3 regions of the Streptococcus sp. LPB0220 genome follow, and region 3 is predicted to be linked to each of the others. Evidence: predicted binding sites of a transcription regulator. Region 3 holds the regulator's gene; each other region holds the start of a gene.
The links. The regulator Rex, encoded in region 3, represses fermentation and respiration genes when NADH is low (regulators of the CRP and FNR family bind a similar motif). The targets are predictions, from matches to a motif close to TTGTGAANTANTTCACAA.
Positions count from the first base shown of each region.

Region 1: a site for Rex is predicted at 2,460-2,477, ahead of LPB220_RS06040 (formate/nitrite transporter family protein). Genes of this name have one in related genera too.
Region 2: a site for Rex is predicted at 6,179-6,196, ahead of LPB220_RS00405 (zinc-dependent alcohol dehydrogenase family protein). Genes of this name have one in related genera too.

Region 1 is NZ_CP044230.1:1,143,147-1,153,781, forward strand. Features, by position in the region: gene LPB220_RS06025 (hypothetical protein) at 1-303, opposite strand, end outside; gene rplL (50S ribosomal protein L7/L12) at 463-831, opposite strand; gene rplJ (50S ribosomal protein L10) at 907-1,407, opposite strand; ribosomal protein L10 leader region at 1,446-1,580, opposite strand; gene LPB220_RS06040 (formate/nitrite transporter family protein) at 1,641-2,438, opposite strand; gene LPB220_RS06045 (glucosaminidase domain-containing protein) at 2,597-3,301, opposite strand; gene yihA (ribosome biogenesis GTP-binding protein YihA/YsxC) at 3,451-4,053, opposite strand; gene clpX (ATP-dependent Clp protease ATP-binding subunit ClpX) at 4,065-5,297, opposite strand; gene LPB220_RS06065 (dihydrofolate reductase) at 5,506-6,015, opposite strand; gene LPB220_RS06070 (CshA/CshB family fibrillar adhesin-related protein) at 6,162-10,635, opposite strand, start outside.
Region 2 is NZ_CP044230.1:61,415-72,049, reverse strand. Features, by position in the region: gene LPB220_RS00430 (sodium:solute symporter) at 1-1,456, opposite strand, end outside; gene LPB220_RS00425 (dihydrodipicolinate synthase family protein) at 1,484-2,407, opposite strand; gene LPB220_RS00420 (N-acetylmannosamine-6-phosphate 2-epimerase) at 2,424-3,098, opposite strand; gene LPB220_RS00415 (MurR/RpiR family transcriptional regulator) at 3,576-4,415, shown strand; gene LPB220_RS00410 (ABC transporter permease) at 4,532-4,918, opposite strand; gene LPB220_RS00405 (zinc-dependent alcohol dehydrogenase family protein) at 5,077-6,129, opposite strand; gene LPB220_RS00400 (hypothetical protein) at 6,289-6,612, opposite strand; gene LPB220_RS00395 (hypothetical protein) at 6,612-6,917, opposite strand; gene LPB220_RS00390 (hypothetical protein) at 6,931-7,479, opposite strand; gene adhE (bifunctional acetaldehyde-CoA/alcohol dehydrogenase) at 7,790-10,441, opposite strand.
Region 3 is NZ_CP044230.1:1,030,477-1,041,111, reverse strand. Features, by position in the region: gene LPB220_RS05525 (CYTH domain-containing protein) at 1-241, shown strand, start outside; gene LPB220_RS05520 (ribose-phosphate diphosphokinase) at 314-1,270, shown strand; gene LPB220_RS05515 (cysteine desulfurase family protein) at 1,280-2,392, shown strand; gene LPB220_RS05510 (DUF1831 domain-containing protein) at 2,402-2,749, shown strand; gene LPB220_RS05505 (DUF4649 family protein) at 2,751-2,966, shown strand; gene LPB220_RS05500 (redox-sensing transcriptional repressor Rex) at 3,096-3,743, shown strand; gene radC (RadC family protein) at 3,796-4,479, opposite strand; gene LPB220_RS05490 (hypothetical protein) at 4,534-4,812, opposite strand; one part of gene LPB220_RS05485 (IS3 family transposase) at 5,005-5,912, opposite strand; one part of gene LPB220_RS05485 (IS3 family transposase) at 5,912-6,353, opposite strand; partial or broken gene LPB220_RS05480 (class A sortase) at 6,433-7,176, opposite strand; gene gyrA (DNA gyrase subunit A) at 7,190-9,646, opposite strand; gene LPB220_RS05470 (L-lactate dehydrogenase) at 9,845-10,635, shown strand, end outside.

The DNA.
Region 1 (10,635 bases), 110 kb from region 3:
CTTCATTACAAATATTTTGTGTTTTTGGTCAACCTTAAAATCATAGGATTGATTGGTATTTTGAACATTTGATTTTATTTGAACCTTCATAACGCCTTCTTTGTCCTTAATGATAATCGAAACCCTAAATTTATAATCATCTGTAATGATATAAGCAAGTTGACTTGGTAGCATCTCCCTCACTTCTTCTGTTGAGGGTTCGAATACATAAGTCCCATTATCACTTTTTAGACCACAGGCTACCAAGAGGACTGCTGCAAAAACTGCAACTAAAGCCAAAAGAAGCTGTTTAAAATTTTTCATACCTTCTCCTTGTTTCAACGAATATCCCTATTATAGCAATAATTTTTTCGTATCTCAATGAAAGATTAGATAATACAGGGCTTGTAAAAGTCACAAAAGAAAGAATGCACGAAAAAACCAAGGCCTAAACCTCGGTTTTCATTTTGATTGGAAACTCTATTATTTAAGAGTAACTGAAGCTCCAGCTTCTTCCAATTTACCTTTGATTTCTTCAGCTTCAGCAGCTGCAACACCTTCTTTGATGACACCAGGTGCACCATCAACAAGTTCTTTAGCTTCTTTAAGACCAAGACCAGTGATTTCACGTACAACTTTGATAACGCCGACTTTCTTGTCGCCTGCAGATGTCAATTCGATATCGAATGAATCTTTAGCAGCACCTGCGTCAGCAGCACCAGCTGCAGCAACAGCTACAGGAGCAGCTGCAGTTACACCAAATTCTTCTTCGATAGCTTTTACAAGGTCGTTCAATTCAAGGATTGAAGCTTCTTTAATTTCAGCAATAATGTTTTCAATGTTCAATGCCATTGTTATTTCCTCCAAATAAGTTTAAATTTTATATTTTTATTATTTTGTAGCTAGGCTACGCTGCGTAGCTTAAGATTAAGCTGCGTCTTCTTTGTTGTCTGCAACCGCTTTGACTGCAAGAGCAACGTTGCGCACTGGCGCTTGAAGTACAGAAAGGAGCATAGAAAGAAGTCCTTCGCGGTTTGGAAGAGTTGCAAGTGCAAGAATCTCTTCTTTAGATGCGACAGCGCCTTCGATTGCACCACCTTTGATTTCAAGTGCTTCAGCGTCTTTTGCAAAATCGTTCAAGATTTTCGCAGGTGCGATAACATCTTCGTTAGAAAATGCTACTGCAGAAGGTCCAACGAATACAGATGCAAGATCTTCAAGACCAGCTTTTTCAGCTGCACGACGCAAGATTGAGTTTTTGATAACTTTAAACTCAACTTCGCTTCCGCGAAGGTTGCGACGAAGAACTGTATCTTGCTCAACTGTCAAACCGCGAGAATCTACAACGACGATTGATGCAGCAGCTTTCATTTTTTCAGCTACTACGTCAACTAGTTCCGCTTTTTTAGCAATAATTGCTTCACTCATTAGTGTGTTCACCTCCGTAATTATTTTGCTTGGGGAATTTTTCCAAAAGAAAAACGCGCCCAAACCTAGACACGAAAGTACAATACGCTTCTTTTAATTGATACGTTTTGTCCTCGGTAGGATTTTTATGAGTCGAGCTCCCCTACTGTCTTAGGCAGTTTTTTCAAACCGTAAATTAGTTTATCACATATAAAAAAAGAATGCAAGTACTTTTGCAAACTTTTTTATATTTTTTAATCGTTGTAAAGACTCTTGATATTATTCAACCAAGCATAGGCTAGTCCCATTAGGACTCCTCCTCCTACCCAGTTGGCAAAGAAGGTAACACCATAGTGGCGTAAAATATTAAAAAATTCAAAATGTGGCAATTGGCTAGATACTGAATTAAAGCTTAATAATGAGAAAGAAGCAAAATTAGCCGCCAAGTGTTCATTGGTCATAAAGACAAACATATAAATAGCAGATAGGGCTAAGAGCACCTTCGCTGTTTCATCTTTAAAATATAAATAAGAAAGAATAGCAATATTTACAAAGATATTGGCAATGACTCCTTCAAAGAAAACCACTTGATTGCTCCGTTGGAGTTTATTTTCTGCCACCGTAGCTAGGAAACCTTTTGGATCGATATGAGCAAAGGCTGTAGTTTGATTGAACAGAAAAGCTACGATTAAAGCACCAATTAAATTAAAGAAGGTACAATAAAGTAAAATCTCCAAAGCTTTCTTCCAGTGAATTTTCTTTAGATAGGTTCCCGCCGTCAAATACATCATATTTGAGGTGGTTAATTCCGCATTTAAGAATAAGAGGTAAACCAACCCCCAGGCAAAGATGAATGGAAATAGGAAACGACCCGTTCCAGGTACAAAGCTATTTAATAAGTCAGCTGCAACTGCTCCGACCGCCGTACTTAAAGTAAGAAATCCTCCTGCAAAAATAGAGCGAACTGCATAGCGAGTCTTAGATTTCTGATAAAGGTCCTCTTTCTTATTACACGCCGCTCCCACTTTTTGAATGAAATTAGATTCAGACATAAAAATCTCCTTATAAAATGTTTGTGAATAAAATCATTATAGCATAGAAAGAAGCCTTTGAAAAGGTTTTCAGGAAGAATTCTTAAATTCAAAATATATACGTTTTAAATCATATACCAGGAAATAATAAAAAACAGGCATTTGCCTGCTTTTCTTTTTTAATAGTTTAAACGGTTCGCCCAAGCGATATCCAAATTCAAGATTTCTTGTGAAGTGAACTGTTGACGATATGGATTGTATACCGAACCAGTGATACCACCCTGAACATTTGGTGAATCATATTGAGTCAAATTATAGGTTTCAATGATATTATTGAGCTTTGCGTAGTAGCTAGTATCTGTCGCATAAACACCTGTCAAAGCTGCTGTTGCGTCTTGATAACTTGATGTGTTACTCTTCCAAGCACCTGCAAAATGTCCTTGTTTCAAAACTGCTACATAGTCTTGCAATGATTCATAGTAAGATGGGTATGAACAGAAAGCATCATTAATCGTATACGCATTTCCAGCACCATCATCTTCCCAAGTTTGCATCACTGCAGATTGCCCAGCATAACTTCCTTTAATCCCAAAAAGATTGTAATGTGGATAAGAAGCCAAACCAGACTGTCCTGATCCACTTTCCAAGATCGCTTGTGCGATCATAACGGAAGCATAAAGATCATTCTCTTGACCAAGCTGACGAGCTGACTCACCAATTTGTGAGATGAAAGCTTCAGTTGGGTCCGAGTATGCTTGGTAAGTTCCATCATTAGCACCAACTGATGTTACGTGCTCGCTCATAGCAGCAGCAAATGTCCCCACCGCTAATACAGAAACGAACAAACCAAATAATTTCGTTTTATTCCGTATTTTCTTTTTCATAATACAATTTATCTCCAATTAATTTTTTATCATCTTTTATCTTTATAGAGATTATACCATATAAATAGAAGAAAACAAAGCCACTTATATTACACTTCTATTACAATTGCGAGATAAATCCAAAACAAAAATGACATTTTCATGTCATTTCAATTTATTTCGTAAAACGCATTTTCCAAAATAGCATCCCATGACTCCTCTAGTCCTTCCTTGGTTACCGAAGAAAAGACAATGAAAGTATCTGCTGGATCAAAATCCAGTTTTTTCTTAATAATGGATTCATGTTTGTTCCATTTTCCACGTGGAATCTTATCTGCCTTGGTTGCTACTAAGATCACAGGGATTTCATAATATTTTAAGAATTCATACATCTGAACATCATCTGCAGAAGGTTCATGACGAAAATCGACTAGGCTAACGACTGCTTTTAAGTTCTCACGACTGGTGAGGTATTCTTCAATCATCCGCCCCCACTTCTCGCGTTCTTTTTTAGAGACACGTGCATAGCCATAACCAGGTACGTCTACCAAACGGAGTTTATCATCGATATTGAAAAAATTTAGCAATTGGGTTTTTCCTGGTTTCCCAGATGTTCTGGCCAGGTTCTTTCGATTTAAGAGAGTATTAATAAAAGAAGACTTGCCGACATTTGATCGACCGGCAAGTGCAACTTCTGGAATCTCATCTTGAGGATAATGACTCTTATTTGCAGCGCTTAAGAGGATATCCGCATTATGTGTGTTAATTTCCATATTTTATCTTTCTAGGCTGTTTCAAGAATTGGTTTTTCTGTTCCGTCAACAGCTTCTTTTGTGATTCGAACAAGTTTGACATCTTCTTGACTTGGAATTTCAAACATGACATCCATCATGGTTTCTTCGATAATCGAACGAAGTCCACGAGCTCCTGTTTTTCTTTCGATGGCTTTATTCGCAATCTCTTGAAGTGCTTCGTCATCAAATTCCAATTCAACATTATCATAAGAGAGTAAGGTTTGGTATTGTTTTACCAGAGCATTGCGTGGCTCTTTCAAGATACGGACAAGATCGTCAACTGTCAATTGCTCAAGAGCAGCAAAGACTGGAAGACGTCCGATCAATTCTGGGATAATCCCAAATTTTTGAATATCTTCCGCAACGATTTCTTGCATGTAAGAGCTTGATTCATCTATAGCTTTATTGTTCTTACCGAAACCGATGACTTTTTCACCGAGACGTTGCTTAACAATTTCTTCGATCCCATCAAAGGCTCCTCCTACGATAAAGAGGATGTTCTTGGTGTCCACTTGGATCATCTCTTGTTGAGGGTGTTTGCGTCCCCCTTGAGGTGGAACACTAGCAACTGTCCCTTCGATAATTTTCAAGAGGGCTTGTTGCACTCCTTCACCAGAAACGTCACGTGTGATCGAGACATTTTCACTTTTCTTAGCGATCTTATCAATTTCATCGACATAGATGATGCCACGTTCTGCACGCTCAATATTGAAATCCGCTGCCTGAAGAAGTTTTAAGAGAATATTTTCAACGTCTTCACCCACATAACCAGCTTCAGTTAAAGCTTTTGCATCTGCAATAGCAAATGGAACATTCAGGCTACGAGCCAAGGTTTGGGCCAAGAAAGTCTTTCCTGAACCAGTAGGTCCAATCATGAGGATGTTTGATTTTTGCAATTCAACATCCGTCTCATCTTCGCGTGTATCGTGGAAGTTAATGCGTTTGTAGTGGTTGTATACCGCTACTGCAAGGGCACGTTTAGCCCGATCTTGACCGATGACATAGTGGTTCAAGATATTGAGCAATTCGATTGGTTTTGGGACTTCACTAAGGTCAGCTAGGACTTCTTCAGCAAGCTCCTCGCGGATGATTTCTTGAGCTAATTCTACACATTCATTACAGATAAACGCATTGTTTCCTGCAATGATTTTTTGGACTTCATCTTGACTCTTTCCGCAAAATGAGCAATAAACCATCATATCATTGTTTTGATTCGTTGGCATGTATTTCCTCTTTCTGTCATTTTCTGTTTCTATTTAGTTTAAAATAAGGTCATGTAAAAGGCGTGAATGGAATTCACAAGATTGGTAAAAGCATTTAGTAAGAATAAAATAGCGAGGCCAAACCGTTTTTTACGAAAGGTTTGTAAGGCGCAAATCAAACAGATGACACATAGGACAGCTGTAAAAAAACCAAAGACACTTCGCTCCATTAGTCTAAATCCTTTCTCTTATAATAGTTGACCGTAAAATCATATGGATTTTTCTCATCTTTCAGATGGGGAACTTGACGGACCTTTTCATAACGTTTCTCATCAAATTTTGGTGCCAATGTATCGCCATCAAGCGTTGCATGAATCATGGTCTGGATCAACTCTTCTAACTGATCAGAGAAAAGCCTTAAAATCTGACTGCCTCCAATAATGTAAAGATTCTTCTCTTGGTTCTGATACCACTCTAAGACTTCTTCTTTGCTATGCATGACGAGTACAGCATCATTTTCAGAATCATAAGCCTGATCTTGCGTTAAGATAATGCTAGTCCGACCTGGTAGAACCCGTTTTTTCATACCATCAAAGGTCACTCTTCCCATAAGAATCGCTTGCCCCATGGTCGTTTCTTTGAAATGCTGAAGCTCAGCTGGCAAATGCCAAGGCATGACTTGGTCCTTCCCAATAATGCCATTTTCAGTTTGAGCCCAGATACCAATTATCTTTTTCATTCTCTCATCCTTTACACTGATACTTCTATTTTATCAAATTTTCTTATAAAAGACTGATTTCAACTATCTAGTTTGGAGGATATTTTTTTAAATACAAACAGAAAAAACCGCGAGAATTTCGCGGTTTTTCTTAGCCACAAGTTAGCTTAGTCTTCTTTTTTGCGTTTTGCAAATCCGAATAATGAGAGACCTGCTAAAGCGCTAAAGATTGCAAGACCAGCAGTAGAAGATTCTTTTGTTCCTGTGTTTGGAAGTTGTGCAGTAGGATTTTGTGGATCAATATACTTCACTTCTTCTTTCGTTTCTGGAACGACAGGAATCGTTGGTTCTTCTGGTTTTGGTTGTGGATTAGGTTGTGGTTGTGGTGTTGGTTGCGGTTGTGGTTGTGGAGTAGGCTGTGGCTGTGGCTCTGGTGTCGGAGTTGGATCCGGCATTGGAGTTGGTGTCACAGTCTTCTTGTAGATATGTTGAGTGTTTCCATCTTTATCTACAACAGTCTTCACGAAGTCATAACCTGGGATATCTTTCTTCGGTTGTTCCCCATCTTCTGTTGGGTTACCTGGGATTGGGTCCCCATTTTCGTCTACATACGAAGTCGTAACTTTTTCATAGACGTGTTCAGTATCACCATTAGGCAATTTCTTCGTTTCCACAAAGTGGTAACCTGGAATTTCAGCTTTTGGTTCTTCTCCATCAACTGTAGGATATCCTGGGATTTCCTTACCATCTTTATCAACAAACTTAGTGATTGGAAGGACAGTTGGTGTGTAAGTTGCAGAAGCTTTGGTTCCATTTACATCTTCACGAACTACTGTTACTGCTGGTGCAGTTCCAGTGAATTCTGGTTCTGGAGTGAAGGTTACAGTTCCATCTGCTGCTACTGTGTATGTACCAACACCTGGAATTGTCTTCGTAGTTGAACCATCTTCAAAGGTTGCTGGAACTCCGTCATTCATTGGTACACGGCTATCGCCTTCTGTGAAGGTTGGTTTGCCTGTTTGGGTTTGACCCTTCTTACCAATTGAAGTAACTGGTTCTGCTGTTGGTGTAACTGGTTTTACAGTTGGTGTGTAAGTTGCGGTAATTGGTGTACCGTTCTTATCGACACGTTTCACGGTTACGCCTGTACCTGTTCCTGTGAATGATTTTTCTGGTACGAAGGTTACGGTTCCATCTGGAGAAACGGTGTAAGTTCCTTCACCTGGAATAACTTTAGTAGTTGATCCATCTTCAAATGTAGCTGGTACATCATCATCCATTGGCACACTTGGGTTACCAGGCGTGAAGCTTGGTTTACCTGTTTGGGTTTGACCTTGGATGTCTGTAGATGTTGCAGGATCAGCTGTTGGAGTCACAGGAGTTACTGTTGGTGTATAAGTTGCAGAAGCTTTGGTTCCATTCTTATCTTCACGAACCACTGTCACTGCTGGTGCAGTTCCGACGAATGATTTTTCTGGTACGAAGGTTACGGTTCCGTCTGGAGCAACTGTGTAAGTACCAACACCTTTAACTGTCTTCGTAGTTGAACCATCGTCAAATGTTGCTGGAACATCATCGTTCATTGGTACACGGCTGTCACCTTCAGTAAATACAGGTTTACCAGTTTGTGTTGCACCTTGGATGTCAGTAGATACTGCTGGAGTTGCAGTTGGTGTAACAGGCGTTACAGTTGGTGTATAAGTCGCAGAAGCTTTTGTTCCGTTCTTATCTTCACGAACCACTGTCACTGCTGGTGCAGTTCCAACAAATGATTTCTCTGGTACAAATGTCACTGTTCCGTCTGGGGCTACAGTATAAGTACCAACGCCATCTACTGTCTTCGTAGTTGAACCATCGTCAAATGTTGCTGGAACATCATCGTTCATTGGTACACGACTGTCACCTTCAGTGAATTCAGGTTTACCAGTTTGTGTTGCACCTTGGATATCAGTAGATGTTGTTGGCTTAGCTGTTGGAGTTACTGGTGTAACTGTTGGTGTGTAGGTTGCAGTAACTGGAGTACCGTTCTTATCAACACGTTTCACTGTTACGCCTGTACCTGTTCCTGTGAATGATTTTTCTGGTACGAAGGTTACGGTTCCGTCCGGAGCAACTGTGTAAGTTCCTTCTCCTGGAATAACTTTTGTTGTTGAACCATCTTCAAAGGTAGCTGGTACATCATCATCCATTGGGATTGCAGGGTTACCAGGTGTGAAGCTTGGTGTACCTGTTTGTGTTTTACCTTGGATATCTGTCGATGTTGCAGGATCAGCAGTTGGTACAACTGGAGTGATCTTCGGTGTGTAAGTTGTCTCAGCAACAGTTCCATTTGTATCTTTACCTTGAACCTTAACTGGAACAACATCACCTGAGTAAGATTTATCCGTTGGTGTGAAGGTCACAACACCTGTTTCTTTATCAACGGTGAAGGTACCAATTTCTTTACCTTCTGGTGATTTAGCAACTACAGATTCTGCTGGTTGACCATTTTCATCAAGAAGAGTAATGGTATCCTTGTCGATTGGTGCAACTGGGTCACCTTCAGTGAAGTTTACAGTTCCAGTTTGAACCACACCTTGAGGTGCTTCTGATTCAGCTGAACTTGCTGTTGGAGTTACTGGTGTTACAGTTGGTGTGTACTTAGCAGTAACTGGAGTACCGTTCTTATCGACACGTTTAACCGTTACGCCTGTACCTTCTCCAGTGAATGATTTTTCTGGAACAAATGTTACGGTTCCGTCTGGAGCAACAGTGTAAGTTCCTTCACCAGGAATAGTCTTGGTTGTTGAGCCATCTTCAAATGTTGCAGGTGTATCATCATCCATTGGAACATTTGGATTACCTGGTGTGAAGGTTGGTGTACCTGTTTGCGTTTGACCTTGTTTGTCAGTAGATGTTGTATCTTCTGCAGTTGGTGTAACTGGTGTTACGGTTGGTGTATAAGTCGCAGAAGCTTTTGTTCCGTTCTTATCTTCACGAACCACTGTTACAGCTGGAGCAGTTCCAACGAATGATTTTTCTGGTACGAAGGTCACTGTACCGTCTGCTGCTACTGTGTAAGTACCAACGCCATCTATAGTCTTCGTAGTTGATCCATCATCGAAGGTTGCTGGAACATCATCGTTCATAGGCACACGGCTGTCACCTTCGGTGAATTTAGGTTTACCAGTTTGAGTTGCACCTTGGATATCTGTTGATTCAGCTGGTGTTGCTGTTGGTGTTACTGGTGTCACAGTTGGTGTGTACTTAGCTGTGATTTCAGTACCGTTCTTGTCCACGCGTTTCACTGTTACGCCTGTAGCAGTTCCAGTGAATGATTTTTCTGGTACGAAGGTTACGGTTCCATCTGGAGCAACAGTATATGTTCCTTCACCATCTACTGTCTTAGTGGTTGAGCCATCTTCGAAGGTAGCTGGAGTATCTTCATCGATTGGAACATTTGGATTGCCTTCCGTGAAGGTTGGTTTACCAGATTGTGTTTGACCTTGAATATCTGTCGATGTAGCATCTTCAGAAGTTGGAACAACCGGAGTAATCTTCGGTGTATAAGTTGTTTCAACTGTAGTTCCATTTGCATCAGCTGCTTGAACCTTAACTGGGACAACATCCCCTGAATAAGATTTATCTGTTGGTGTGAAAGTAACTACACCTGTATCTTTATCAACTGTGTATGTACCGATCACATCACCTGCTGGTGATTTCGCTTCTACTGATGCTGCTGGTTGACCATTTTCATCAAGAAGAGTAATCGAATCCTTGTTAATTGGAGCTACTTCATCACCTTCAGTGAAGGTTACAGTGCCAGTTTGAACAAGACCTTGAGGTCCAGTAGATTCAGCTGGTGTTGCAGTTGGAGTTACTGGAGTTACAGTTGGTGTGTAAGTTGCAGAAGCTTTTGTTCCGTTCTTATCTTCACGAACAACTGTTACGGCTGGTGCTTTACCTGTGAATGATTTTTCAGGAACAAAGGTTACAGTTCCGTCGGCTGCTACTGTGTAAGTACCAACACCATCTACTGACTTGGTAGTTGAGCCATCGTCGAAAGTAGCTGGAACGTCATCGTTCATTGGTACTCGGCTGTCGCCTTCAGTAAATTCAGGCTTACCTGTTTGAGTTTGACCTTGCTTACCTGTTGTTTCAACTGGTGTCGCTGTCGGTGTGACAGGAGTTACAGTTGGTGTATAAGTTGCAGAAGCTTTTGTTCCGTTCTTATCTTCGCGAACAACCGTCACTGCTGGAGCAGTACCAGTAAATGATTTCTCAGGTACGAATGTCACTGTTCCGTCTGCTGCTACTGTGTAAGTACCAACGCCGTCAACAGTCTTCGTAGTTGAGCCATTGTCAAATGTGGCTGGAACATCATCGTTCATTGGCACGCGGCTATCGCCTTCAGTAAATACAGGCTTACCTGTTTGTGTAGCACCTTGAATATCAGTTGTTTCAACTGGTTTCGCAGTAGGTGTTACTGGAGTTACAGTTGGTGTATACGTTGCAGAAGCTTTAGTTCCATTCTTATCTTCACGAACAACAGTTACGGCTGGTGCTTTACCTGTGAATGATTTCTCAGGAACAAATGTAACTGTACCGTCTGCTGCTACTGTGTAAGTACCAACGCCTTCTACTGTCTTAGTTGTTGAGCCA
Region 2 (10,635 bases), 970 kb from region 3:
CAGTAAGAACAGATACAATATAACCTGAAACTACTGATACAGAAATTGAAATCAATGAATATGCCCAGTAGCTAACAGCTGTTGGAGGAAGGAAGTATTTAATAAATACCATAACGATGGTTGATACAATCAGCGCTGCATAAGCACCTTGTTTATTTGCTTTTTTAGAAACAAAACCAAGAATGAATACACCACCAAGTAGACCAAGTACAAGTCCCATGAAACTATTGAACCATTCGTATGCAGATTTAATATCTGAATGAGCCATGATAATGGAAACAACAATTGAGAATAAACCTACTGCTAGAGATACGAATTGTGCAATTTTCGTACGACGATCGTCTGACATATTTTTAGAAATGACATCTTGAATATCCAATGTCCATGAAGTTGCAACAGAGTTCAAACCTGTTGAAATAGTTGATTGAGCTGCTGCATAAATCGCTGCCAAGATCAAACCTGTGACACCTACTGGTAACTGGTATGCAATAAAGTACATAAAGATTTGGTCTTGAGGGATATTGCTAGCTGCACTACCTGCATTTTGTACTTGATAGAATACGTACAAGCCTGTACCGATCAAGTAAAAGACTGTTGCAGTTGCAAGTGACAAGACACCATTTGTGAACAACATTTTATTAAGTTTCTTAATATTTTGTGTTGTAGTAAAACGTTGAACCAAATCTTGAGATGAAGCATAGGAAGACAAGATTGTAAAGCCTGAACCCATCACAATTAAGAAGATGGAGTTTGAAAGCAAGTTAGGATCGAAAAGTTTTTCATTTGCAGCAAGGAATTTCCCGTTTGCTAATGTTTCTGCTACTGCACCAAAGCCACCTTTAATATTAGCCATCAGTACAAATAAAGCTACAACGACACCACTAATCAGAACCACACCTTGAATAAAGTCTGTCCATAATACGGATTTTAGACCACCAGTATAAGAATAAACAATTGCAATTGCACCCATCAAAATAATCAAAATATTGATGTCAATTCCTGTCAATACTGATAAACCAGCTGATGGGAGGTACATAATGATAGACATACGTCCCAATTGATAAATAATAAACAAGAGTGCTGAAATAATACGAAGTGCTTTAGAATTAAAACGTTTATCCAAGTAATCATATGCCGTATCGATGTCTATCCGTGCAAAGATAGGTAAGATAAAACGAATTGTCAGTGGAACAGCTACAACCATCCCTAATTGAGCAAACCATAAAATCCAGCTACCTGCATAAGAGTTACCAGCGAGTCCCAAGAAGGAAATCGGACTGAGCATTGTGGCAAAAATGGATACCGAAGTAACATACCAAGGAACCGAACCATCTCCTTTAAAGAACTCTTTTCCTTTCATCTCTTTTTTAGAGAAATAGATACCTGCAACCAATACCACAAGTAAATAAACAATCAAGATAATTAAGTCAATTATTGTAAATCCTGTTGTGCCCATAACATATCTCCATATTGATTTTATTTATTATAAAAATTCTTTTCGTGCTTGTTGAATAAGTTCTGCTGCTTCTTTTGCAATTGCCAGATCTTCTTCATGCAAGGGTTCGAGTGGGGCTCTTACAGAACCAAGATCTAATTTTTCATTTAGACGGAGAATTTCTTTGATCACTGCATAAAGATTTGCTCGACCACTGACCATCTTATAAATGACATCATTGATCGCATATTGCAATTCTTTAGCTGTTTCAAAATCGGATTCTTTGATCAATTCATTTAATTTTAAGAACAAATCAGGCATCACCCCGTAAGTACCACCAATTCCAGCTTTTGCACCAATAACGCGGCCACTAATGAACTGTTCATCTGGTCCATTAAAGACAATATGGTCATCTCCTCCATCAGCTACAAACATTTGAATATCTTGTGTTGGCATAGATGAATTTTTCACCCCGATCACCCGTGGATTCTTGCGCATTTCAGCATACAGGTCGCGTGTGAGGGTGGTACCAGACAGTTGCGGAATATTATAAATGATAAAATCTGTATTTGGTGCAGCCTTGCTCATGTCATTCCAATAGCGAGCAATCGAATAGGCAGGAAGACGGAAGTAAATAGGTGGGATAGCAGCAATAGCATCTACTCCAAGACTTTCAGCATGCTTTGCAAGTTCAACGCTATCTTTGGTATTGTTACATGCGACGTGGGCAATAACAGTTAGTTTTCCTTTAGCGACCGCCATTACATTCTCTAAAATCAGCTTACGATCTTCAACACTAAGATAAATACATTCTCCAGAAGATCCGTTGAAATAAACCCCTTGTACTCCTTTATCAATATGGTATTGAGCCAAAGCACGTACTCTTTCTGGGCTCACTTCACCATTTTCATCATAGCAAGCATAAAACGCTGGAATAACACCTTCATATTTCTTCAAATTTGTATTTGTCATTTGGAAACCTCTTTCTTTATTTTGTTGCTTCTACAAATTTTTTTGTAATTAATTGTGGACGTGTAATAGCTGAACCTACGACAACACTATAGGCACCTAACTCCAATACCCTATGGACTTTATCAGGGGTATCTATGTTACCTTCTGCAATTAATGGATGAGATAGTTTACTAAGAGCTTTGCGAATAATTTCAAAGTCATTTGATTCGATTTTATCGCCCTTACTTTGCTTGGTATAGCCTACCAATGTTGTCCCAATATAATCAAAACCTAATTGGTCAGCCGTAAGCATTTCATCAATAGTAGAACAATCTGCCATCCACAATTGATCCGGATATTTTTTCTTTACTTTTTGGAAAAAATCTTCTAAGCTTTCGCCATTTGGTCGTGTAGAGGTTGTGGCATCTATCGCAATGATATCCGGACGAACCGTCATGAGTTCATCTACCTCTTTCATAGTTGCCGTGATATAAACATCTGCATCTACGTAATCTCGTTTTATGATCCCAATGATCGGTAAATCCACCGCTTTTCGAATCGCTGCAATATCAACAACAGAATTGGCGCGAATTCCAGATGCTCCGCCCTCCTCGGCAGCTACTGCCATACGAGCCATAATAAAATCACTATGCAATGGTTCGTCTGGTAGAGCTTGACACGAAACAATCAGCTTATGCCGTAACTCTTCCATGATTTAATCACCTGCTTCTTTTTTTAGTTTGTAAGCTCTTACACCATTAATCATAATACTTTAAATATGTATTTTCAATACTTTCCCTATAATTAGAAAGTACTTTCTAAAAAATCCTAGTAATTCCTATATTTTTATTGTATACCTATTTTATTTATTATACAAATACTTTATGTTATTTATAAAGGCTCTTTCTTATCAAGCTATGAGAATGGGTTCTTTCACAACATTACCTTACTTTCCTATTTATTTCTTATAGCTACAATTTTATGATCTCTATTTTTAGCCTTCTATTTCTGAAAGTAAATTTAGTCTTTTGAGCACTTTTAAAATTATTATTTCACCCTTTAAATACTGATACTAGTTTCAATGTATTTTACTTGCTTTTACTTGAATAAAAGGGTGTCTCCATGTTATAATGTGTAATATATTATAGGAGCATCCTGTTATTTCATCCTGTGAGAAAGGAGGATTGCTGTGAAACAAGATCAAGATTTACGAACCATTATCGCCAGCCATGAAGCTGAGTTAACGGATATGGAACGCGACATTGCCCAATATTTTTTATCATCCGAAGCACGACAGCACTCTCTGTCCTCTTCTCGTGTAACTGAGCTACTCCATGTCTCAAAGGCTGCCTTAACGCGTTTCTCTCAAAAATGTGGTTTCACCGGCTATCGGGAATTTGTTTATCACTTTAACGAAGAAACCAAAAATCAAAAACAGGTACAAGAACATGACGAGCTGACGCTGAGTGTCTTGCAACGATACCACCATATCAGTAATGTCACTGAAAATTTCGTCAAAGATCCCCAATTAGAGCATGTAGCAGATTTAATTGATCAAGCAGATCGGATCTATTACTTCGGGATTGGAAGTTCCAGCTTGGTGGCTCGGGAGATGAAATTGCGCCTTATGCGACTTGGTGTGGCAGGGGAAGTCGTGACTAATCAAGACGGATTTAATCAGACCACCAGCATTCTAGATTCCTCCTGCTTAGTCATTGGATTTTCCTTATCAGGCAAGACATGCGCAATTACAGATACTATGTTGAAAGCCAAGAAAAACGGCGCAAAAACAGTCCTTGTAACTGCCAATCCTGCTGGTATCCACCAAGATTTCACTGAAGTGGTGCCAGCTGCACCTCTTCCAAGCAATACCTATATCGATCGCATCTCGGCGGTTCTCCCCTTACTAATTGTGGTCGATCTCATCTATGCCCATTTTCTTAATATCAACCGAGAACAAAAAGAAATCGTTTTTAATAGCTACTGGGAAAACAAAAAACTCTCTAGTCAACGTTCTCGAAAATCTTAATATGGTCTCCCTATTTAAAAAACCAAGAAGGATGAGATAAAACTCATCCTTCTTGGTTTTTTTGATTATTCTAAAGAAGTATTTCTACTCTATAATATTGAAACCATCTCATCTACCTAGGCCATCTTTTGAGTTGCTTTTTCCTTTACGACAAATACAAAGCCAATAGAGCCGACGACGGCTCCAAGCAAGATCCAATAGACCATATCCGATGAAGCCATTGGGCCTGCCAAGAGACCAGCTAGTAAAAAGAGATCGATATACAGTCGGGTATCCCGATAAAAGGTCCAATTGAAATGGTAGCTACCTTCTGGATACTGACGCGTCGATACAGGCGGTTGAAAGACCTGCAGCAAGATCAAAATCCCAACAAAAGCAAGATAAGCTAGGCTAACTACCGAAAGCGGAGCCCGCATCGTCAAAGCCACAGCCGCTAAAAGCAAGACCAAGATCCAGAAATGGAAGTCCATCCAGAATTCATGATGATAACAAAACCGTTTCATAAGATCACACCTTTCTCTTTATGTAATCGTTTTCTGTACTTATATTATAAGACAACAAATTTATTTTGCAAGGAATCATTGGCTTTTTGGGGTTGAAAATAGGACCAGAATATCTCTGGTCCATCTAAAAAAACTATGAACAAATATTAGTTGCCACTTCATTCACTGATGTCATTTTCGATAATCACCTTGAGTGCATGGTTTTCACCCGCATGTTTAAAGACATCATAGGCTTTTTCAACTTCTGAGAGTTTGAAGTGGTGGGTGATGAGCTTAGTAGCATCGATCTTGCCTGATTTCAAGACATTGAGCAACATTTCAGTGGTATTGGCATTGACAAGACCGGTGTTAAGAGTAATGTTCTTGATCCACAAATCATCCAAATTGAAGCTAACCGGTTTCCCGTGGACACCGACATTGGCGATGTGACCACCGACAGAGATGACGTTTTGGCAGACATCAAAAGTAGCAGGATAGCCCACACATTCCATAGAAATATCGACCCCACGGCCGTCCGTCACTTCATTGATAAAGGCTTTGATTTCAGCGATATCACTGGAGCAGATGGTATGAGTTGCCCCAAATTTCTTAGCCGCTTCAAGACGAGATTCAGACAAGTCCACCATGATAATCGTAGCAGGTGAGAAGAACTGAACGGTCAAGAGAGCAGCAAGGCCGATTGGACCAGCTCCAACGATACAGACATTATCGCCTGGTTTTACATGAGATGGAAGCACCCCAATTTCATAAGACGTTGGGAGAATATCTGAGAGCATGACCAAAGCTTCGTCATCCACAGTTTCAGGCGCATGATAAAGACTACCATCCGCATGTGGAATGTGGACATACTCTGCTTGGGTCCCATTGATTAAGTGACCCAAAATCCAACCACCATCTTCACAGTGAGAAGGCAAACTACGTTTACAGTAGTAGCAGGTATTACAAGCTGTGACACAAGAGATAATGACCTTGTCGCCCACCTTGAAGTTATTCACTGCATCGCCGACTTCTTCGACGATCCCGATTCCTTCGTGGCCTAAAATCGTGCCTTCTTTACAAGCTGGCACATCTCCTCCTAGGATGTGAAGGTCTGTCCCACAGATGGTTGTCTTCAAGACACGCACAATGGCATCCGTTGGATTTTTGATCACTGGTTTTGGTTGATCCAGCAGTTGCAGATTGCCTGCAGATACATAAGTTGCAGCTTTCATAAGCGACTCCTTTTTGTTGGTTTGATAAAACCATTTTATTTTCGTTTCTTTGTGAATATTATAACATACTAAGTAAGCGCTTGCAAGAATTTACAGGCACATTTTTAAAAGTTTTTGAGCAAACAAAAACATTCCTCTTATCTCTACCAGAGGAATGTTTCAATCACCTTGTTCTAATTGTTGACGCTGCTTGTAGTACTCTTGCTGCTCGCGCTCACGTTCTTCTTCTAAACGCTCTTCATAGCGCTTAAGTTCTGCCTCAAACTCTTCTTGCAAGGCAAATAAACGCTCCAAGCCACTTTGAGCCTCCGCACTTGGGGCTTGAAAATGCAAGGCACTCAGCCAGTCTACTAAATTTTCTGTATGTTGGCGGACATCCATACGCATATCCGCATAATCCCACTCCAACTCGCTAAGCTTTTGATTGAAGCGGTAATGTCGATCTTCTAGTTGTTCTAATTCACTATTTCCTGAATGGTACATCACATACCTCCTTTAATCGGACTCAATAAAATCGGCTTCTTCACTGATTTCAGTGCTGTTTCTACCGCGTCCGCTGCTCCTCCTGTAAATCCATCTTTCAAATCACTAACTAGGGTCGTTGTAGCAAAAGAGCGCATCTTTTCGGATTGACCGCCCAAGGTTACCTGCAAACTCATCCCTTCCAACATCATCAAGGCTTTCTGCGTTGCAATCAAACTTCTGATCGCAATCCGCTCTTGCTCCTTTTTAATCTCTCGATGGAGCTCCTCAATTCGTTCTCTGTCCTCTCCCAGGATCTCTAACATCTTTTTCTCCTACTTATGAAAAATCAAAGGCCGTCGCTTGTCCCTTGTCCAAGTCCACCAATTGAGCTGATGCAGCCTCCAGCTGACCTGCCAAATCTGACAAGCGATTGGAGTAGGCCTTTGCTTGGGCGAGGTTTTCCGCCTCTACTGCTTGGTCCCAACAAGTATCCATGGAGAACTCTCCTAATAGTTGCTCCACTTCTGCGTCTGTTAAAAATTGGGCCATGCTGTGGGCCATTTGAGACACCTCAGCGACCTTATGAGAAACCGTCTCCTTAGCCTCTTCCAGCTTATCCTTGACTTCTGCCTCAAAGACAATTGCTTGCGCTGAAGCATTCTGCGCTACCGCCAGCACCAATTCCTCCCGCAAGTGAATGGTCTGGGTCCCAGACGCGCTCGCTAGTTGCTGATGGAGGCTAGAAATGCTTGGCTTTTCCTGCCCATACATGGAGACCACCGAAGCAGATGATGGCTGATTTTCTGAAGCGGACGTTGCCCGATCTCGTTGGGGCATGTCAATAATTTTCTGTGTCTGATCTTGCACTTCACCTTCTAACTCCATTTGAGATGGCCTCCTTTCTTGGATTTGTTTTCTCGTTTCCTATAACTGAAAAACTATCCTAACCCTTCAGCTACAGGCAGATTCACATACTATAGGGTATCATAAATTAGCCCGTAATGCTATAAAAATAGCACAGATTCTTAAAAAAAGTCTAATTTTTTATGAAAAAACGGTTCGGAGGTCTGAAAAGCAAAAAAGGCAGGCAATCCCTCAGCTCCCTTTTTTCGATCGAAACTTGAAAAGGCCATCAAAAAACCCCCACTCTTTCGAGCGAGGGATAGCTGATAAACATGAATCGTTCAATAACGTTTTATTTACGACGTCCTGGGCGTTCCTTGTAACCATAGTATGCATCTTCGATGATTTCTTGCATATGGTCTACCATTGGAAGACGTGGGTTCGCTGGCGAACATTGATCTTCGTAAGCAAGGAAGGCCAATTCACGAGAATGTTTCTTCCATTCTTTTTCATCGATGCCTTGTGCTTTGAAGTTCATTTCGATACCACAGCGTTCACCGAGTTCGTATACAGCTTTTGCGTAAGCTTCAACGGCTTCTTCTGGAGTAGAGCATGGAAGTCCTAGCATACGAGCGATATCTTGGTATTTTTCATCTGCACGGTAGTAGTTGTACTTAGGCCATGTAGCTGTCTTAGCTGGGCGTGTACCGTTGTAGCGGATAACGTATGGAAGCAAGATGGCATTGGTCCGTCCGTGGATGGTGTGGAATTGCGCACCGATCTTGTGGGCCATTGAGTGAGAAATACCGAGGAAGGCATTGGCGAAGGCCATACCTGCGATGGTTGACGCATTGTGCATCTTTTCGCGTGAATGGAAGTCCGCATTCTTGACTGAGCTTTCCAAGTTTTCAAAGACAAGTTTAATAGCTTGAAGAGCAAGACCATCTGTGAAGTCGCTAGCCATTTGTGATACGTAAGCTTCTGTCGCGTGCGTCAAGACGTCCATACCAGTGTCTGCTGCAACAGATCCTGGAACTGTCAATACCAAGGCAGGGTCTACGATGGCAACTGTTGGAGTCAATGAGTAGTCTGCGATTGGGTATTTACGGTTGTTTGCTTTATCAGAGATAACGGCAAATGGAGTTACTTCAGATCCTGTACCAGATGTTGTTGGGATCGCAATAAATTTAGTCTTCTTACCAAGCAATGGGAACTTGAAGGCACGTTTACGGATATCCATGAATTTTTGTACCAAGTCACGGAAGTCCACTTCTGGTTGTTCGTAGAAGAGCCACATAACTTTGGCCGCATCCATTGGTGATCCACCACCGAGAGCAATGATCGTATCTGGTTTGAAGGCACGCATGATCTCTGTACCACGTTCAACAGTTGTGATATCTGGATCTGGTTCTACGTCTGCAAAGATTTGGTAAACCACCTTGTTGCGACGAAGGTCAAGCTGTTCGATGATACGATCAAGGAAACCAAGCTCTACCATAGCGTGGTCTGTAACGATCATGACACGTTCAACGTCACGACATTTTTGTAGGTATTCAATTGAATCACGTTCAAAGTATGTTTTTGAAGGAAGTTTCATCCATTGCATGTTATTTCTCCGGCGTCCGACTTTTTTGATATTCAAGAGGTTGATGGCACTAACGTTGTCCCCAACAGAGTTGCGTCCGTAAGAACCACATCCAAGTGTTAATGATGGCAAGAAGGCATTGTAAACATCCCCGATACCACCGAAAGTCGAAGGAGAGTTGCAGATCACACGAATAGCTTTAACTGCTTTACCAAATTCTTTGGTCAATTCTTCATCAGCAGTATGGATGGCTGCTGAGTGACCAAGGCCGTTGAATTCAACCATTTGGCGAGCTTTGTTAATTCCGTCTTCACGGCTTTCAGATTTCAAAACAGCGATGACTGGTGACAATTTTTCACGAGTCAACGGTTCTTTTTCACCAACTTCTTTACATTCTGCTGCAAGGATATTGGTTCCTTCTGGTACAGTGAAGCCAGCTTGTTCAGCGATCCATGCTGCTGGTTTCCCAACGATGTCCGCATTCAATTTCGCACCCGCGCAGTTCTTGCTGTTGGCTTTTACGCCGAAGCAGAACTCTTCAAGAAGGGCTTTTTCTTTTTTGTTAACAAAGTAAGTGTGGTAAGATTTGAATTCTTCAACAAACTCATCGTAGATTTCTTTATCTATGATGACCGCTTGTTCAGACGCACAGACCATACCGTTGTCAAATGATTTAGACATGACGATATCGTGTGCTGCTTGGCGGATGTTGGCTGATTTTTCAACGTAAGCAGGCACGTTTCCGGCAACAACCCCAAGAGCTGGTTTTCCACAAGAATAAGCAGCTTTCACCATGGCGTTACCACCGGTCGCAAGGATCGTAGCAACTCCTTCATGGTTCATAAGGGCACTGGTTGCTTCCATAGAAGGTTGGGTAATCCATTGCACACAGTTCTCAGGTGCTCCAGCTGCAATTGCCGCATCGCGGACGATTCGTGCCGCATGAGCAGATGATTCTTGAGCAGATGGGTGGAAGGCAAAGACGATAGGGTTCCGTGTCTTCAAGGAAATCAATGCTTTAAAGATTGCTGTTGAAGTAGGGTTGGTTGTAGGAGTGATCCCGCAGACAACTCCGACTGGCTCTGCAATCAGCGTTAAACCAGTGACGTCATCTTCTGAAATGACCCCAACTGTCTTGGTGTGACGCATGTTGTTCACAACGTGTTCACAAGCGAATAAGTTTTTTGTTGCCTTGTCTTCAAAGACCCCACGACCAGTTTCTTCATAAGCATGAAGAGCAAGCTCACCGTGTGCGTCAAGAGCAGCTACAGATGCTTTCGCTACAATGTAGTCCACTTGCTCCTGGTTCAATTTGCGCATTTCTTCAAGCGCCACCAGCGCTTTTTGCACCAACTCGTCTACGTGTTTTTCAGCAGCGAGTTTCTTTTCTTCAGGTGAGAGAGTTTTTTTATCAGCCATTTGATGCTTTCCTCCAATGTTTGAAACCCTTATCCTTTTCTAGAACTTTTTCATGTTTTCGGAAATTTTCAAGAATAGTGTAAGAAATTTCGATTTGTTAATTATTTCACAATATAATTGTACTCTATTTTGAGATTTTTGTAAACACTTCCAAGCAACTTTCACAAAGAATTTTTCGAAGTTTGTGAAAACTT
Region 3 (10,635 bases):
AATCCCTGTTGAGCAACTCGCTGTCTGGGGAAGCCTAACAACAGAACGCTTCGAAAAAGAAACAGCTGCAGGATTGGTGGCACTAGACCACAGTCTCTATTTAGACACTGAAGATTATGAATTAGAAATCGAGGTCGAAACTGCTGAGCAGGAAGAAAATTTCCATCAGTTCATCAAAGAGCATGGAATCGTCTACAAAGCTGCAAAAAATAAAATCGCCAGATTGGCGGAAAGATTGTAAAATAGCTGAAATTATCGCAAATTTTTGCTAAAATAGTGCTAAGATCAAAAATCTAAATGAGGTTGGAATCACATGTCAGATAAAAAAAATATGAAGCTCTTCTCTCTCAATTCAAATCCAGAGATTGCGCAAAAAATCGCGGATCATGCTGGGGTTCCACTTGGGAAAATTTCATCCCGTCAATTCTCAGATGGTGAAATCCAAGTCAATATTGAGGAAAGTGTTCGTGGATATGATATTTATATCATTCAATCAACCAGTTTCCCTGTGAACAATCATTTGATGGAACTGTTAATTATGGTAGATGCTTGCCAACGGGCCAGCGCAAATACTGTCAATGTGGTCATGCCTTACTTCGGTTATGCCCGCCAAGACCGGACTGCTGCTCCTCGTGAACCAATCACTGCTAAACTCGTCGCAAACATGTTGGTCAAAGCTGGGGTGGATCGCGTCGTCACACTGGATCTCCATGCAGTGCAAGTTCAAGGTTTCTTCGATATTGCCGTAGATAACCTCTTTACCATTCCACTTTTTGCAGAGCACTACATCAACAAAGGTCTAACTGGTCCTGATGTTGTAGTCGTCAGCCCTAAAAACTCAGGTGTTAAACGGGCTCGTAGTTTAGCTGAATATCTTGATGCACCGATTGCGATCATTGATTACGAGCAAGATGATGCAAACCGTGATTATGGCTATATTATCGGGGATGTCAAAGATAAGAAAGCGATCTTGATTGACGATATCCTCAATACTGGTAAGACATTCTCAGAAGCTGCGAAAATCGTCGAACGCGAAGGTGCTACTGAAATTTATGCTGTATCAAGCCATGGTTTATTTGTAAAAGGAGCTGTTGAATTATTAGACCAAGCTCCGATCAAAGAAATCTTAGTAACCGATTCTGTTGCTCCAAATGGACCAACACCAAAAAATATTAACTATCTGACAGCTAGCGAACTGATCGCTGAAGCTATTGTTCGCATTCAAGAAAGAAAACCTGTTAGTCCTCTATTTGCCTACCACAAGAAATAAGGTCTTAATGTGATATATTTTGATAATGCCGCAACAACTCCCCTTCTACCTGAAGTCATTGATAAAATGTCTGAAACTATGAAGACCACTTTTGGAAATCCATCGAGCCTTCATGCTCATGGACGGATGGCTAGTAAACTTCTCCGAGAATCTCGCGAGCAGATTGCTCAGTCTCTCCATACTCTTCCAAATCGTATTTTCTTCACTTCAGGTGGATCAGAAAGTAATAATACCGTTATAAAAGGCTACTGCTTGAAACACCAAGCAGATGGCAAACACATCATTACGACCGCTTTGGAACACCATGCGGTTCTCGAACCCATCGAATACCTTGTAGAACGTTTCGGATTTGAAGTTACGATCGTCCAACCAAGAGATGGACGCATTCAGGCTAGTGATATCAAGGCTGCACTTAGACCGGATACCATTCTTGTCTCTACCATGTTTGCCAATAACGAGACAGGCGATCTTCTACCGATTAAAGAAATCGGAGAATTCTTAAAAGATCATCCAGCTGCCTTTCACGTTGATGCGGTCCAAGCAATCGGAAAGGTCCCTGTCTATCCCGAAGAGTTGGGAATTGATTTTCTCAGTGCTTCTGCCCACAAATTCCACGGACCAAAGGGCGTCGGTTTCCTTTATGCAACCTCCCCAGATTTTGATAATCTTTTACATGGTGGGGATCAGGAAAGTAAGATGAGAGCCAGTACGGAAAATCTCATTTCTATTGTCGGGATGGCAACCGCGCTTCAGCAAGCTACACTTCGTCAAGAAGAAAATTTCAACCAGGTTCAAAAACTCGGCCAAGAACTAGTCAATGGTTTAGGGACATACGATTACTATGTAAATGCTAGTGACGATCATCTTCCATTTGTTTGGAATCTTGGCTTCCCAGGCGTCCAAAATGATGTCTTATTGATGCGACTTGATCTTGCTGGAATTTCTGTCTCTACAGGTTCTGCTTGTACCGCTGGTACAGTTCAACCCAGCCATGTCCTTGAGGCGCTCTATGGAAAAGATAGTTCACGCCTAAAAGAATCCATTCGAATTAGTTTTTCAGAACTCAATACCATAGAGGAGGTCCAAGACTTCCTCACAAAGCTTAAAGAAATTTTATCATAGGAGAACAATATGGCTTTTGAAACAAGTGTTTCATTGAAAGACTGCAAATATACCTATAGTCTACACCCAAATGTAAAAAAATATACCTTACGTGACAATACATTCGCTGTTACAAAAGTTGGAAATTACGAGTTAAATCGTTTGCTCGAAGCCGTTCCAAATAGCGGCGAAGGCTTCCTACTTAAAATCATTTTCAATAAAGATTTGACAGGTTTTAAGATCAATATTACAGACAAGTCTGGGCTTCGCCTGGTTAATATCTTTAAAAATCCAGAAAATGATATTATCCAACAAAAATTCTATTTCTTAATGGATAGTCTCGTCGAAAGAGAAATTTTCAACAAAACAGAGGTTTAATATGGTAACCCTAACTTATATCGACGCTTACCAAGTAGAACGAACAACTACTTATCCCAACCTTGCAGCCTGCATCCTAGCTTTTTCAGGCTGTGTAACCTTGCCTGACTCTTACTCAATCGTATCCATTGAATACAAGGGAGAAAAACTCCCCTATACAGGACGAGTCGATGGACTCTATGCTTTTTTGAAAAAGGTAGAGCAAGCTGAAAACTAAGCTGATGATGATGGAACTCTCCATCGCCATCAGCTTTTTCTTTAGACAAAAATATTTTTGAAAAAACACTCTAGATAGTTGATTTTTTCACAATCTTCCTATACAATAAGAGGGAAAGGTTGTGATATTGTGAAACATGATAAAAATACTCCAATTCCACGCGCAACAGCAAAACGCTTATCGCTCTACTACCGAATTTTTAAACGCTTTAACTCTGAAAAAATAGAGCGCGCCAATTCCAAGCAAATTGCTGATGCAATTGGGATTGACTCTGCTACCGTTCGCCGAGATTTTTCTTATTTTGGTGAATTAGGAAGACGTGGATTTGGTTATGACGTAAAAAAACTGATGAACTTCTTTGCCGATCTCTTAAATGACAATGCCATTACCAATGTCGCTATTGTGGGGATCGGAAATATGGGAAGTGCGCTCCTCAACTATCGCTTCCATGAACGCAATAAGATGAAAATTGTCATGGCTTTTGATGTAGATGATCATGAACTGATTAATACCAAAAGTAAGGATGGGATCCCCATTTATGGGATTTCTACGATCAAAGAGAATCTCAAAAAAGAAGGCATTCAAACAGCAATTTTAACTGTCCCAAGTATTAAAGCGCAGGAAGTTGCTAGTCTTTTAGTAGATGCCGGTGTCAAAGGAATTCTAAGCTTTTCTCCAGTCCATCTGACAGTTCCTAAAGAGGTTGTTGTCCAATATGTCGATCTTACTAGTGAATTGCAAACACTTCTTTATTTTATGCGTAAAAACGAAGAATAAAGACTTATACTTCAACAACAAAAAGGTTGGAACAAGAAGGTTCCAACCTTTTTTATACCAAATAATCCGTTTCTTCTCGATAACTATAGTAGTTTTCTTCGGATACAATCAAATGATCCAATAGGGTCAACCCCATTACTTCACAGGCCTCTAAGACTCGCTGAGTGACTTCATCATCATTTTTACTGGGGAACACAGCACCAGATGGATGATTGTGAGCCAAGATAATGGAGGTTGCCATGTGCTTCAGTGCATAATGCAGGATTTCACGCGGCTCCGCGATACTTCGATTCACTGTTCCAATAAAGATCGTCTGTTGATGAATAATTTCATTTTGGGTATTCAAATAAAGGGCAACTAGGTGCTCCTGCTTTTTATGGCCAATTTCCTGTTGAATTTTATGGGCCAATTTCTGACTACTCATGATTTGTTCGGAACTCATTAGTTCATCTTTATGAATCCTTCGTCCAAACTCAATAACAGCCTGAAGTTCGATGGCCTTCACTCGCCCAATGCCAGAGATTTCCTGTAGCTCCTCTAGGGTTAATTGCCCTAACTCCTTTAAACTATTTACCGAGCTCAAAAGACCTTGTGCAATCTCATAAACGCTTTTTTGCTTGTTACCTGTCCGTAAGAGAATGGATAACAATTCCTGATGACTTAGCTTATCCACCCCTTCAGAAACTAAGCGCTCCCTAGGAAGCAAAGATGGTTCAATAAATGATATGTCGTACATAATTTCCTCCTCACTTATTAATTCGTAATAAATTGAGAAAATAACGACCTTTCATTATTTACTGGCGATTTCTTGCTTCAAATCATCTAACACTAAGACTTCATCTTTATTAAAGCGGATCTGATAACCTGTTTGAACTTGTTCAAGCTCCTTTAAAAACTGTTGAATTTCACAGCGGATCAAGTACTCCTGACTCTGAGGAATGGCTTCTAAGGTTTGGTAGACTTGCTCTACTTCGTAGATTCCTTTCGTAATTAATCCATTTCGTGGAAAATCATTTATTAAGAGATTATAGAAATGATGCAAGAGATGATAAATTCGCTCTTTTGTCACTATTCTACCTCCTTATCATACTCTTTCTCCTCTTATTATATACCTATTTTCCCTCAATATTATGACAAATTCCTTACATTATATTACCAATCGCTTACAATTTTACAAGAATCCTTTAGTTATTTCATGCCATACTATAAAGAAAAAAGCCCCGGCATCTCTGTACTGACCCCAAAAAGTTAGACAAATAATTTAAGTTAAGGATTTAGTCCTGTATTGCACAGGACTAAGTCCTTTTAGTTTTACCTTAATTCGTTTGTTGTTGTAATAGTCAATATAGTTTACAATAGCTTGTTCCAATTGGTTAAGTGACTTAAATGTATTCTCGTAACCATAAAACATTTCCGATTTCAAAATGCCAAAGAAGGATTCCATCATGCCGTTGTCTGGGCTGTTTCCTTTACGTGACATGGACGGTTGAATTCCTTTATCCTCTAAAAAACGATGATAATACTGGTGTTGATACTGCCATCCTTGATCACTATGAAGAATTGTATTTGTGTAATGATTCTCAGTAAAGGCCTGGTCTAACATAGCTTTCACTTGTTCTAAATTCGGTGAAGTCGAAAGATTATAGGCGATAATTTCGCTATTAAAACCATCTAAAACTGGCGATAAATAAAGTTTTTGATTGCTTGCTGGAATGGCAAACTCGGTCACATCTGTGTAGCACTTTTCCATTGGCTTGGTTGCTTCAAATTGGCGTTGAATAAGATTATCTGCTTTCTTACCAATCTCTCCTTGGTATGAAGAATACTTCCGTTTACGACGAATACGAGCACTTAAACCAAGGACCTTCATCAGACGTTGGACCTTCTTATGATTCACTACAAAACCACGATTCCTCAATTCAAGAGTCATTCGACGATAGCCGTAATTCCCTTTATGCTCAGTAAAAATAGATTGAATTTCAACTTTAACATCATAATCCTTATCGCTTTGATCGAGCTGTTTTAAATGATAATAATAAGTTGAACGGGCAAGCTTAATAATCTTTAGAAGAATCTCTAAAGCAAACTCTGTTACCAATCCTCGGACAATTTCCGTTTTTCTTCTTGCTCTTTTTCGTCCCTCAATCGGAGTTCTCTCAACTTTTTTAGAACCGCATTCTCCGCTCTCAAGTACTCATTTTCTGCTTGAAGACGTTCTAGTTCTGTCATCTCTTCGGGTTTCTTCTTTGGCTTACGTCCCATTTTAGGTATCCTTCCTCTTGTTTTCTCAACAATAGTATACCCGTTTTTCTTATATTGTGCTATCCAATTATGCAACATTCCAACACTTGGAAGAGCATAATCTAGAGATACCTTTATTTGTGAACGACTTTCAAGCAGAACTTTATCAATGATTTCTTGTTTTAGTTCGGGAGAATAGTAACAATTCTTTCCTTTTTTGACGATTTCTATTCCATAACGATCAATCAATTTAATCATGTACTTAAGATTAGAAATGTTTATCCCAAATTGATTTGAAAGCTCTTTGAAGCTTCGCCCTTGTTTTTTATGTTCATAGATCTGAACTTTATCTTCATAAGTTAATTTCATAATAAAAACACCCCAAAAGTTAGATTTTTTTCTGTCTAACTTTTGGGGTGCAGTTCACTCTGCCTCGGGCTTTATTTTCTTAAAGTTGCATTTGATTATAAGACTTGCTGAATGAATCCAGGATGTCTTTTGGAGCCTTGTCATAGTCAACAGAGGTTTCCAAATTTCCTTTTACAATCGTACGGTAAGTCGCTGCAGCATCCTCACAAGTCACCAAGGTGATCTCATTGACACCTTCACGATCTTGAATGACATCTACACGGTCTGGAGTCACTGTCTCAACAGACGAGATGACATAAGTATAGATTTTTTCTTTATCCGTGATGTAGATCTTCATACCCGCCTTGGCTTTCTCTAATGGTGAGAATAACATGGCATTTGCTCCAGTTAGACCAAACACGTGGTGACTAGCAAGAGAATAATTGCCTTGCCCCATGACTTGGTTTTCCTTCATGGTCCCTGCTCCGTAGTAGAGGGCTACATTTTCAAGCCCCTTAAAGATCGGAAGGTTCATGTTTAATTCAGGAATCGAAATCCCCCCAATTACTGGTAGCTTTTGAGCTTGCCATTAGGCATTGATGACGGCTTCCGTCGAGAGTGACTGGACATGTTGGAAATCAAAGCTCGTCTTCACTTCTTTATTCTTGTCAATGGTTTTTTTATCGACCTTGCTAACCTGGTATTGGTTGGTATGCCAAACCATAATCATATTTCGGATCGGAGCATTGAAAATCAAGAGAAGCGAGAGAATAATCAAAAGTGTTGCAACGATGTTGATAAGAGTATTGCGTAAACTCTTTTTCTTTTTTCTTTTGCGTGACATGCTGTCCCCTTATCTATTCGTTTTCTTCCACTACTTCTTCATCTTTTTCATCAGGCTGGACAGTTGTAAAGGTCACAATTTTCGCATCCTGATCCAGTCTCATGACTTTCACACCCTGAGTTGAACGACCCGTTTGAGAAATGTTAGCCACACCTGTCCGGATCATAACTCCGGTATCGGTAATGATCATCAGATCTTCATCCCCTTTAACAGTTAAAAGACCAGCTAAGGGACCATTTTTCTCTGTGATATTGGCTGTCTTGATTCCTTTACCGCCACGGCCTTTGGTTGGGTATTCGCTAGCCATTGTACGTTTACCATACCCTTTTTCAGTGATGATCAATACTTCATCTTGATCCGTAACGACACTAGCACCAACAACCTTGTCTCCTTCACGGAGATTCACACCACGTACACCTGTAGCAGAGCGTCCCATATTCCGAACTACAGCCTCATTAAAGCGGACAGAATAACCATACTTGGTACCGATAATGACGTCAGCATTGCCATCTGTAAGGAAGACATTGATCAATTCATCCTCATCGCGCAGATTCAGAGCTTTGAGACCGTTCTGACGGATATTTGAAAATTCAGCTACATTGGTCCGCTTGACCAAACCTTGTCGCGTCGTAAAGAAGAGATAAGCCTCGTCACTGCGATCTTGCTCCACATTGATAATGGTTTGAATCGATTCACCTTCGTCCAATTTTAAGAGGTTGACGATTGGTAATCCTTTGGCTGTCCGGCCATATTCTGGAATCTCATAACCTTTCAGACGATAGACACGCCCTTTATTGGTAAAGAAGAGCAAATGATCATGGGTGCTCGTAGAGACCAGTTCACGGACAAAGTCATCATCTTTGACACCAGTTCCCTGAACACCACGTCCACCACGTTTTTGAGCCGTAAATTCCGCTTGGTCCAAACGTTTGATGTAGCCTTTGTTAGAAAGGGTGATCAAGACATCTGTTTCTTCAATCAAGTCCTCATCTTCAAGAGAAAGGACTTCTCCAACCATCAACTCAGTTCGACGAGCATCGCCAAACTTGCGTTTGACTTCTTCCAGTTCTTCCTTGATGATGGTAGCCACACGTTCTGGTTTCGCCAAAATATCAGCCAAATCAGCAATCAGGGCAACCAAATCATCGTATTCACTTTGGATCTTGTCTCGTTCCAAACCAGTCAAACGACGAAGACGCATGTCCAAAATGGCTTGACTTTGACGTTCAGAGAGCTTGAATTTAGCCATCAATTCAGCTTGTGCTTCAGCGTCTGTCTGGCTATTGCGGATGATCCGGATCACTTCATCGATGTGATCCAAGGCAATGAGCAAACCTTCTAAGATATGGGCACGTGCTTCCGCTTTTTCTTTATCAAAGATGGTCCGTCGAGTCACCACTTCTTTCTGGTGCTCAATATAAGCACCTAAAATTTGGCGAAGAGAAAGAATCTTTGGAACTCCATTTTGGATCGCCAACATATTGAATCCAAAATTGGTTTGCATTTGTGTCATCTTAAAGAGGTTGTTCAAAATAACGTTAGCCGAAGCATCTCGGCGGACCTCAATCACAAAACGAACCCCTTCACGGTTTGATTCATCACGTACAGCTGTAATCCCTTCGATCCGTTTTTCTTGCACCAAGCGAACGATGTGCTCGTGAACCTTGGTTTTATTGACCATATAAGGGAACTCAGTGACAACAATCCGTTCACGGCCACTCTTAGTTACTTCAATTTCTGTACGAGAACGAAGAACAATTGAGCCTTTTCCTGTTTCATAGGCTTTGTGGATACCTGATTTCCCCATGACCAAAGCACCTGTCGGAAAATCTGGACCAGGAAGAACTTCCATAAGTTCACGGGTCGTTACCTCAGGATTATCCATCATCAGCTTCACTGCGTCAATGGTTTCTCCCAGATTGTGTGGAGGAATATTTGTGGCCATCCCAACAGCAATCCCAGTAGCACCATTGACAAGAAGATTAGGAAAACGTGCAGGTAAGACCAAAGGTTCGCGCTCGCTGGCATCATAGTTATCAGTGAAATCAACTGTATTTTTGTTAATATCCCGCAACATTTCAAGAGCGATCCTACTCATACGGGCTTCGGTATACCGTTGTGCAGCGGCACCATCACCGTCCATGGAACCAAAGTTTCCATGACCGTCCACTAACATGTAGCGATAACTCCACCATTGCGCCATCCGAACCATGGCTTCATAAATAGAGGAATCCCCGTGTGGGTGGTATTTACCCATAACATCCCCTGTGATACGGGCTGACTTCTTATGTGGTTTATCTGGCGAAACACCCAATTCATTCATTCCGTACAAAATACGACGGTGAACGGGTTTTAAACCATCCCGAACATCAGGGAGGGCACGAGCAACGATAACACTCATGGCATAATCGATAAAACTCGTCTTCATTTCTGATGTTAAATTCACATCAATTAGATTCTTATCCTGCATTCAAAAAATGCCTCTCTTTACTTAATTCACCATACTATTATAACACATTTTAGCCTATTTTTCTTCTTAGGAACACAAACGTAAAAACGTTTACATCAAGGATTCATACTGTTTCAGATGACAAAGACTTTCAAAAGTGGTAGAATGAAATCGTATGAGAATCTATCTCAAAAAAAAATGAAGGAGACGTTTAGACTCATGGATTTGACTAAACAACACAAAAAAGTTATCCTTGTCGGTGACGGTGCCGTAGGTTCATCTTATGCATTTGCACTTGTCAACCAAGGAATTGCACAAGAGCTTGGAATTATCGAAATTCCTCAATTGCACGAAAAAGCTGTCGGAGATGCGCTTGACCTTAGCCACGCCCTTGCCTTCACTTCACCTAAGAAGATCTATGCGGCTGAGTACGCTGACTGTGCGGATGCTGACCTTGTTGTAATTACTGCAGGTGCTCCTCAAAAACCAGGTGAAACTCGCCTTGATCTTGTTGGTAAAAACCTTGCCATTAACAAGTCAATCGTAACACAAGTTATTGAATCAGGATTCAACGGTATCTTCCTTGTAGCTGCTAACCCAGTTGACGTTTTGACATACTCTACATGGAAATTCTCAGGATTCCCTAAAGAACGCGTTATCGGTTCTGGTACTTCTCTTGACTCAGCTCGTTTCCGTCAAGCACTTGCTGAAAAATTGGACGTTGATGCTCGTTCAGTACACGCCTACATCATGGGTGAACACGGGGACTCAGAATTCGCTGTATGGTCACACGCTAACATCGCTGGTGTAAACCTTGAAGAATTCCTTAAAGACACTCAAAACGTTCAAGAAACTGAATTGATCGAATTGTTCGAAGGTGTTCGTGATGCTGCTTACACTATCATCAACAAAAAAGGTGCTACATACTACGGTATCGCTGTTGCCCTTGCTCGTATCACTAAAGCAATCCTTGATGACGAAAATGCAGTACTTCCACTTTCTGTATTCCA